One region of the Mesorhizobium sp. P171375 genome, then DNA from elsewhere that is predicted to be linked to it. Evidence: riboswitches for the same ligand, from Rfam matches in the RefSeq annotation. Region 1 holds a riboswitch; the other holds the start of a gene.
The links. Region 1 has a riboswitch for S-adenosylmethionine ahead of metX (homoserine O-acetyltransferase MetX). Riboswitches for the same ligand answer to the same signal wherever they lie in the genome.

Region 1 (4,470 bases):
CGATGTGGTCATCGCCGACGGTGTCAGGCACCCGCACAAGGCCACGGACGTGCTGGGATAGGAGACACTATCGCTTCAGCAAGAACACCGCCTGCTGGCCGAAGAAATTCCAGAACCACCATGGCATCGACAGGCCGATCTTCTGGCCGTTGCCGTCCAGCGCAGTCGCTTTCTCGACCGAGGCGCCGAGCTCCTCGACCAGGTTGACGAAGTCGCGGATGGTGCAGAAATGGATGTTGGGCGTGTCGTACCAGGAATAGGGCAGGTCCTCGGTCACCGGCATCCGTCCCTTGAAGAACAGCGACAGCCGCACCCGCCAATGGCCGAAATTGGGGAACGAGACGATGGCGCGGTTGCCGATTCTGAGCAGTTCGTCGAGCACCAGCTTCGGGTTGCGGGTCGCCTGCAGGGTCTGCGACAGGACGACGAAATCGAAACCCTTATCGGGATAGAATTCGAGGTCGGTGTCGGCATCGCCCTGGATGACCGAGAGGCCGCGCGCCACGCATTCATTGACGCCGCGCTGCGACAGTTCCAGCCCGCGGCCGTCGACCTGCTTGGTCTCCTGCAGGAGTTCGAGCAGCAGGCCGTCGCCGGAGCCGACGTCGAGCACCCGCGAGAGCGGCGGAATGAGGCCGGCAACGACTTCGAGGTCGACGCGCTGGGCGCGGTTGACACTCATGGCTTCGCCCCTCGGATGGCGCATGATCCCGGTGCGAAAAGTCTGCAACTTTTCGGGGTCATGCGCGGAGCCCCCTGGCGCGGGCCGCCGAGCCGATGAAGCCATTGATGGCGGCGAACAGTTCCGGTTCGTCGAGCAGGAAGGCATCGTGGCCGCGATCGGTGTCGATCTCGACGAAGGAGACGGACGCGCCGGCTGCGTTCAGCGCATGCACGATCGAGCGGCTCTCCTCGGTCGGGAACAGCCAGTCCGAAGTGAAGGAGACCAGGCAAAAGCGCGTCTTTGTGCCGGCAAAGGCATCGGCGAGCCGGCCGCCATGGTCGGCGGCGAGGTCGAAATAGTCCATCGAACGGGTCATGTAGAGATAGGAATTGGCGTCGAAGCGGTCGACGAAGGTCATGCCCTGATGGCGCAGATAGCTCTCGATCTGAAAGTCGGCGTCGAAACCGAAGGTCAGCGCTTCGCGATCCTGCAGATTGCGGCCGAACTTGCGGTGCAGTGCCGCTTCCGACAGATAGGTGATGTGGGCGGCCATGCGCGCCACCGCCAGCCCCTTTTCCGGGCGCTTGCCGTGCTCGAAATATTTGCCGCCATGCCAGTCCGGGTCGGCCATGACGGCCTGGCGACCGACCTCGTGGAAGGCTATGTTCTGCGAGGAATGGCGCGCGCCGGTGGCGATCGGCAGCGCCGAGAAGACGCGCTCGGAATAGCACGACGCCCATTCCAGCACCTGCATGCCGCCCATCGACCCGCCGAGCACGCAAAACAGCTTCTCGATGCCGAAATGGTCGACCAGCATCAGCTGCGCCCGCACCATGTCGCGGATGGTGATGATCGGCAGGTCGAGCCCGTAGGGCTTGCCGGTGGCGGGATTCGTCGAGGCCGGACCGGTCGAGCCGAGACAGCCGCCGATGACGTTGGAGCAGATGACGAAGAAGCGGTTGGTGTCGATGATCTTGCCGGGGCCGATCAGCACTTCCCACCAGCCAGGCTTGCCGGTCACCGGATTGGTGTTGGCGACGTGCTGGTCGCCGGTCAGCGCGTGGCAGACCAGAATGGCGTTGGAGCGGGCGTCGTTCAGCGTGCCGTAGGTCTGGTAGGCGATCTGGAACGGCGACAATAGCGTGCCGGCGTCGAGCTTGAGCGGCTTGTCAGGGCCAAAACGCAACACCGGGCTCGACGGGTTGTCGGCCTCATTGTTGGTTTTTGCGGCGCGGAGCGCGGTCATGTGACTCTCCTTGCCCGCCGTCAGGCAATAAAAAACCGGCAATGCGATCGCAAAGCCGGTTACGTCACGCAAACGGCCCTTTAGCGAGTTGTTTAACGTGGCTGCAAGCCGACCGGCCAAATCACCACGGAACTGTTCCGTTCTTCTAGAACTCGGGCGGCCCGGCGTCAACGGCCAGCTATTGCCCGGGCCTCTCGACATTCGGAGCCACGGCTTGTATTTCCGCTGCGGCCTCCGGACGGAGGCATTCTCGACGGATTTGCGACATGAACAAGACAACGGACAAGGCACGGCCGACGCCCCGCGCGGGCATCATGGACATCGACGCCTATGTGCCGGGCAAGAGCACGGCGCCGGCCGGCGTCGCCAAGGTCCATAAATTGTCGTCGAACGAGAACCCGCTCGGCCCGTCACCGAAAGCAATCGAGGCCGCGCGGGAGGTCGCTGCCAAGCTTGATGTCTATCCCGATGGCACCGCCCGTCGGCTGCGCGAGGCGATCGCCGAAGTGCATGGCCTGAACCCGGCGAACATCATCTGCTCCAACGGTTCTGACGAGATCCTCGGCCTGCTGGCGCAGACCTATCTGGCGCCCGGCGATGAGGCCATCATCACCGAACACGCCTTCATGATCTACAAGATCTACATCCAGTCGGCCGGCGGGACACCGGTGACGGTCAAGGAGACCGACGAGCGCGCCGATGTCGACGCGATCCTCGCCGCGGTGACGCCGCGGACCAAAATCATCTTCCTTGCCAATCCCAACAATCCGACCGGCACCTATTTGCCGTTCCAGGAGGTCCGTCGCCTGCATGCCGCCTTGCCTGGCAACGTGCTTCTGGTGCTCGACGCGGCCTACGCCGAATATGTCCGGCGCAACGACTATGAGGCCGGCATCGAGCTGGCCGGCAGCGCGCAGAACGTTGTCATGACCCGCACCTTCTCCAAGCTCGGCCTTGGCGGTGCGCGCATCGGATGGATGTACGGTCCCCTTCACATTGTCGATGCCATCAACCGGATCCGCGGCCCTTTCAATGTCAACGCGACGGCGATCGAGGCGGGCATTGCCGCCATCCGCGACCGCGCCCATGTCGAGCGCAGTTCGTTGCACAACGAGACCTGGCTTACCTGGCTGAATGACGAGCTGACGAAGCTAGGGCTCAGGGTGACACCGAGTGTCGGCAATTTCGTGCTCATCCACTTCCCCAATGACAAGAAGCATTCGGCAGAGGCGGCGGACGAGTACCTCACCCAGCGCGGCTATATCTTGCGCCGCGTTACCGGCTACGGGTTTCCCAACGCGCTGCGCATGAGCGTCGGCACGGAAGAAGCCAATCGTGGCGTCATCGATGCCCTCACGACATTCCTGAAAAGCTGAAACAATGACATCACCGATGTTTGAAAAGATCGCGCTGGTCGGCATCGGCCTGATCGGCTCGTCGCTGGCCCGCGTCATCCGCCGCGAAGGCCTGGCCGCCCATGTCGCCATCGCGACGCGCAGCCCGACCACGCTGGCGCGTGCGAAGGAGCTCGGTCTCGGTGAGTCCTACACCACGGACGCAGAAGAAGCGGTTCGCGATGCCGACCTCATCATCGTCTCGGTGCCGGTGGGATCGTCGGGCGAGGTGGCGCAAGAGATCGCGCCGGCGCTGAAAATGGGCGCCATCCTCACCGATGTCGGCTCGACCAAGGCCTCGGTGATTGCACAGATGCAGCCCTATGTGCCGGACGGCGTGCATTTCATCCCGGGACATCCGCTGGCGGGTACGGAAAAGTCCGGCCCGGATGCCGGCTTCGCCGAGCTGTTTGAGAACCGCTGGTGCATCTTTACGCCGCTGCCCGATACCGATCCGGCCGCGCTGGAGAAGCTGTCGCAATTCTGGCGGCGCTGCGGCTCCAACATCGACACAATGGACCCGCAGCATCACGACATGACGCTGGCGATCGTCTCGCATCTGCCGCACATCATCGCCTACAACATCGTCGGCACGGCCGACGACCTGGAATCGGTGACCAAGACCGAAGTCATCAAATATTCGGCCTCGGGTTTCCGCGACTTCACCCGTCTCGCGGCTTCGGACCCGACTATGTGGCGGGACGTATGCCTGCACAACAAGGATGCCATCCTGGAAATGCTGGCACGCTTCTCGGAGGATCTGGCCTTTCTGCAGCGGGCGATCCGCTGGGGTGACGGCGATAAGCTGTTCGACCTATTCACCCGCACCCGTGCCGTGCGCCGCTCGATCATCGAGGCCGGCCAGGATATCGACGTGCCGGATTTTGGTCGCCAAGCGGTGGAACACCCCGCCAAGAGCTAAAATCCGTTTCAGGCAGGCCAGGTCGCCGCGACCATGGCCATTGTCTCGGCCCGGTCCGGCGCGCCCAGCCGGCCGCCGAAGCGCTGGCATTTGAGCGCGGCGGCCGCACTGGCAAAGCGCAAGGCCTGCTCGACAGGCATGGCTTCGGCGAGCCCAACGGCAAAGGCGCCGTGGAAGATGTCGCCAGCGGCCAGCGTGTCGACGGCCTTGACCTTCGGCGCCGCGATGTGGCGAACGCAGCCTG
Region 2 (4,470 bases), 1.7 Mb from region 1:
TTGCCGGCCACAGAAAGGCAGCCAAGCACGGTGAGCCAATGCAGGCAAGTATTTTGCCCAACGGTGATTGAGGGTTCAGACGGCGGTGCGGAAATGCTTGGAAAGCTTCAAGCCTTGCGCCTGGTAATTCGAGCCGAGATCGGTGCCGTAGAGCGCCTGCGGCCGCTTCAGCATATGCTCGTAGACCAGCCGACCGACGATCTGGCCATGGTCGAGGATGAACGGCACTTCGTGGCTGCGCACTTCGAGCACCGCCCGGCTGCCGGTGCCACCAGCGGCCGAATGGCCGAAGCCGGGATCGAAGAAGCCGGCATAGTGGACGCGGAATTCGCCGACCAGCGGGTCGAACGGCGTCATCTCGGCGGCGTAGAGCGGCGGCACGTGCACCGCCTCGCGGCTGACCAGGATGTAGAACTCGTCCGGGTCGAGCACCAGTTCGCCGGCGCCGCTCTTGTAAAGCGGCTCCCAGAAATCGACGGCATCCTGGGCGGCGCGCTTATCGACATCGACGAGGCCGGTGTGATGCTTGCCGCGATAGCCGACCAGCCCGTGCTGATCACCGTCGAGGTCGATCGAGAGCGCAATGCCACCACCGGAAATGTTGGGTGGCTCGGTGGCCACCAGCATCTCTGCCCGGTGCAATTCGTTCAGCTCTGCCTCCGACAACAGCGCATTGCCGGTGCGGAAGCGGATCTGCGACAGGCGCGAGCCGGCGCGCACGACGATCGGGAAGGTGCGCGGGCTGACCTCGAGATAGAGCGGCCCGTGATAGCCGGCGGCGATCTTGTCGAACTCGTGGCCGCGGTCGGTCATCACCCGGGTGAAGATGTCGAGCCGTCCGGTCGAGCTCTTGGGATTGGCCGAGGCGGAAATATTGGCCGGCAGGGCGAGGCTCTCGAGCAGCGGCACGATGTAGACGCAGCCGGTCTCCAGCACCGCGCCTTCAGTCAGGCTGATCTCGTGCAGCTTCAGCCGCTCGAGCTTCTCCGACACCTTGTGGTTGGGGCCGGGCAGGAAGGAGGCGCGGACGCGAAAAGCCTTGTCGCCGAGCCTGAGATCGAGGCTGGCCGGCTGTACCTGGTCGACATCGAGCGCGCGCGGCGACTTCAGCGCGCCGGACTGGAACAGCGCGGAAATATCCTGATCGGGAAGAATGCCTGTCTGCCGCAATGGCTGGCTCCGCTCCAACTGGTACAAACCTCTTAATGAAGCCGGCAATTGACGCAAGCATGGCTGAGGTCTAAAGGGTCGTTATCCCGTGGTGATTTGGCCGGTCGGCTTGCAGCCACGTTAAACAAGTCGCTAAAGGACCGTCGGGCCGCAAGGCCGTATGGACCGGTTGCGACTTTCGCGGCCGGTTTTTTTGTGTCTGGAAGAAAAGCGATGAGCACCAAGAAGCGTAACTGGAAGCCTCAGACCGCACTCGTGCATGGGGGGACGCTGCGTTCCCAGTTCGGCGAAACGTCGGAAGCGATGTACCTCACCCAGGGCTATGTCTACGAGACGGCGCAGGCCGCCGAAGCCCGTTTCAAGGGCGAGGAGCCGGGCTTCATCTATTCGCGCTACGCCAACCCGACCGTCGACATGTTCGAAAAGCGCATGTGCGCGCTGGAAGGCGCCGAAGACGCGCGGGCAACCGCGTCCGGCATGGCTGCGGTAACGGCGGCGCTGTTGTGCAGCGCCAAGGCCGGCGACCATATCGTTGCGGCGCGCGCGCTGTTCGGTTCCTGCCGCTGGGTGGTCGAGACGCTGGCGCCGAAATACGGCATCGAGGCGACGCTGGTCGACGGCACCGACATCGCCAACTGGGAAAAGGCGGTCAGGCCGAACACCAAACTGTTCTTCCTGGAAAGCCCGACCAACCCGACGCTGGAAGTGGTCGACATTGCCGCTGTCGCGTCGCTCGCCACCTCGATCGGCGCCAGGCTGATCGTCGACAATGTCTTTGCCACGCCCTTGCAGCAGAAGCCCTTGCAACTCGGCGCCCACATCGTTGTCTACTCCGCGACCAAGCACATTGACGGCCAGGGACGCTGTCTTGGCGGCATCATCCTGTCGGACAAGAAGTGGATCGACGAGAATTTGCACGACTATTTCCGCCACACCGGTCCGAGCCTGTCGCCGTTCAACGCCTGGACGCTGCTTAAGGGTCTGGAGACGCTGCCGGTGCGGGTGCGCCAGCAGACGGAAAGTGCCGGCAAGATCGCGGATTTCCTGGCCGGACAGCCGCAGATCGCCCGCGTCATCTATCCCGGCCGCGCCGACCATCCGCAGGCCGACATCGTCAAGAAGCAGATGGCGGGCGGCTCGACGCTGATCTGCCTCGACGTCAAGGGCGGCAAGCAGGCGGCTTTCGCCTTGCAGAACGCGCTCGACATCGTGCTGATCTCCAACAATCTCGGTGACGCCAAGAGCCTGATCACCCATCCGGCAACGACAACACACAAAAACCTCAGCGACGAGGCACGCGCCGAACTCGGCATCGGGCCGGGAACGCTGAGGCTGTCGGTCGGTCTTGAGGATACGGACGATCTACTCGAGGACGTTGCGCAGGCGCTGAAGGCGGCGAAGTAGCGGCCTTGCTGCGAAAGCAACGCAAAGGCCTGGGCGGCGCTCAGGCGCCCGACGAGGCCTCTTCCAGTTCCGTCATCGCCTTGGTGCGGATGGTCATGGCATTGCCGCGCCATTCGACCGCGCCGCCGAGCCAACCGCGCGACCAGATGGCGGGAAGCATCACATCGCGCACGATCATGGCGGTGACGATGCGCGGTGACAAATACCAGCCCTTGGCCCAGGCGAGCAGGCATTCCGGCACATAGGCAAAGGCCAGAACGCACAAAGCCGTGGTGGGCATGCTGACGCCGGCGCTTGCCGCCGCGACCAGTGCCAGCAGCAGCGGCACCGCCACACCCGTCAGGATCTCGGGCGTGTAGAACAGTGGGAAGGTGACGCGGCGCAGCCGCGCCCAGCGCGTCTGGCGCGACCAGATCTCGGCAAACGTACGCTGGCCGAGCGGCTGTTCGAAGGGCGAGGCAACGAGATTGACGCGCAGGCCGAGCCCATTGACCAGCTTGGTCGCGGCGGCATCCTCGGCGATCTCGGCGGCAAGCCCCTCGATGCCGCCATTGGCGTCGAGCATCGGCTTGTTCCACAGCATGCTTTTGCCCTGGGCAAAGCCGAGACCAAGGGCTTCGCCGGCATATTGCCAGCGCGCCTGCAGCGTGTTGAGGAAGGCGCATTCGACCCGGCCCAAAACCGTCCGGCCGCGAGCCGATCGGGGGTCGAGCAGACAAGCCCGGTGTCCGGCCGCCAGGCCGCCATCAGATGCTGGACATAGTCGACAGGCATCAGCACGTTGGAATCGGCCAGGATGACCCAGTTGTGCTGCGCCGCCACCCAACCCTTGACGCAATTGTTGAGCTTGGGGTTGGCGCTGACCCGGTCATCGCCGATCAGCAGCTGCGCCGCCACCTTTGGAAACCGGGCAATCGCCCGGTTTATCAGTTTGACCACCGGATCGTCGGCATGGGCGACGCAGAAGATCAGCTCGTAGCGCGGCCAGTCGAGCGAGAAGGCACGGGCAAGCGTCTCCTCAGTAAACGGTTCGACGCCGCGCGACGGCACCACGATCGACACCGGCGGCGCCTTTCTGGCCGGCGGAGCAATCTGGCGCGGCCGCTTCAGGCTGAGCGAGGCAAGCACAATGCTGGCGAGATTGGAAAGAAGCAGGAATGTCGAAAGCACCGCTGCTATGACTGTCAGTTCCATCGTGATCTGGTCACTCCGGGAAAAAGCGGCCAGGAATGGCCGTTTTCAACAGTTCGACAGAGCGCTGAGTCGCCCGATACGGTTCGTGCACACCATCATTGTCATGTGTCACTTAAATGACATTGTTGTTCGGCAACTGCGCATGAGGCCCTAATCCGGGAGTACGGCAAGAGCGCCGACAGGTCCGTTGGTGTCGTTTGGAGCAGCCTATGTACCGCGCCGTCACGCGCAACATCGAAGTGCAGGTCAGACCGTTCTATCTGGAGGATCGCTCCGATCCGTCGGAGAACCGCTATGTCTGGGGTTACCAAGTGACGATCGACAACCAGTCGGACGAGTTCGTGCAGCTTATGTCGCGCTACTGGCACATTACCGACGGCAGTGGCCGGGTCGAGGAAGTGCGCGGCGCCGGCGTCGTCGGCGACCAGCCCGAGCTCAATCCCGGCGACAGCTATCAATATACGTCCGGCTGCCCGCTCTCGACACCGTCGGGCTTCATGGTCGGGCATTACACCATGCGCAACAAAAGGGGCGAGACGTTCGACATCGCTATCCCGGCGTTTTCGCTGGATTTGCCGGGGACACGGCGGACGGTGAATTAGTGGCAGGAAGCGTTACGCCAGCTTTTGTCAAGGTAGCTTTACTTCCCATTGATCAGGGGCGTCTGGCCAGCGCCAGGCAGCGGCTTGATGCGCACTATTG

Region 2: it holds a riboswitch for S-adenosylmethionine, as region 1 does, so the genes downstream of both, ACYHH6_RS08620 (O-succinylhomoserine sulfhydrylase) here and metX (homoserine O-acetyltransferase MetX) in region 1, are expected to answer to the same signal.

Annotation. Positions count from the first base shown of each region.
Region 1 covers NZ_JBYNWF010000001.1:114,560-119,029, reverse strand. Annotated here, with positions in the region: gene metW (methionine biosynthesis protein MetW) at 68-682, opposite strand; gene metX (homoserine O-acetyltransferase MetX) at 741-1,910, opposite strand; SAM riboswitch at 1,971-2,048, opposite strand; gene hisC (histidinol-phosphate transaminase) at 2,168-3,286, shown strand; gene ACYHH6_RS00570 (prephenate/arogenate dehydrogenase family protein) at 3,291-4,226, shown strand; gene ACYHH6_RS00565 (sugar kinase) at 4,235-4,470, opposite strand, start outside.
Region 2 covers NZ_JBYNWF010000001.1:1,779,826-1,784,295, reverse strand. Annotated here, with positions in the region: gene ACYHH6_RS08625 (2'-deoxycytidine 5'-triphosphate deaminase) at 76-1,170, opposite strand; SAM riboswitch at 1,249-1,326, shown strand; gene ACYHH6_RS08620 (O-succinylhomoserine sulfhydrylase) at 1,384-2,574, shown strand; partial or broken gene ACYHH6_RS08615 (ceramide glucosyltransferase) at 2,615-3,768, opposite strand; gene apaG (Co2+/Mg2+ efflux protein ApaG) at 3,978-4,370, shown strand; gene ACYHH6_RS08605 (alpha/beta fold hydrolase) at 4,458-4,470, shown strand, end outside.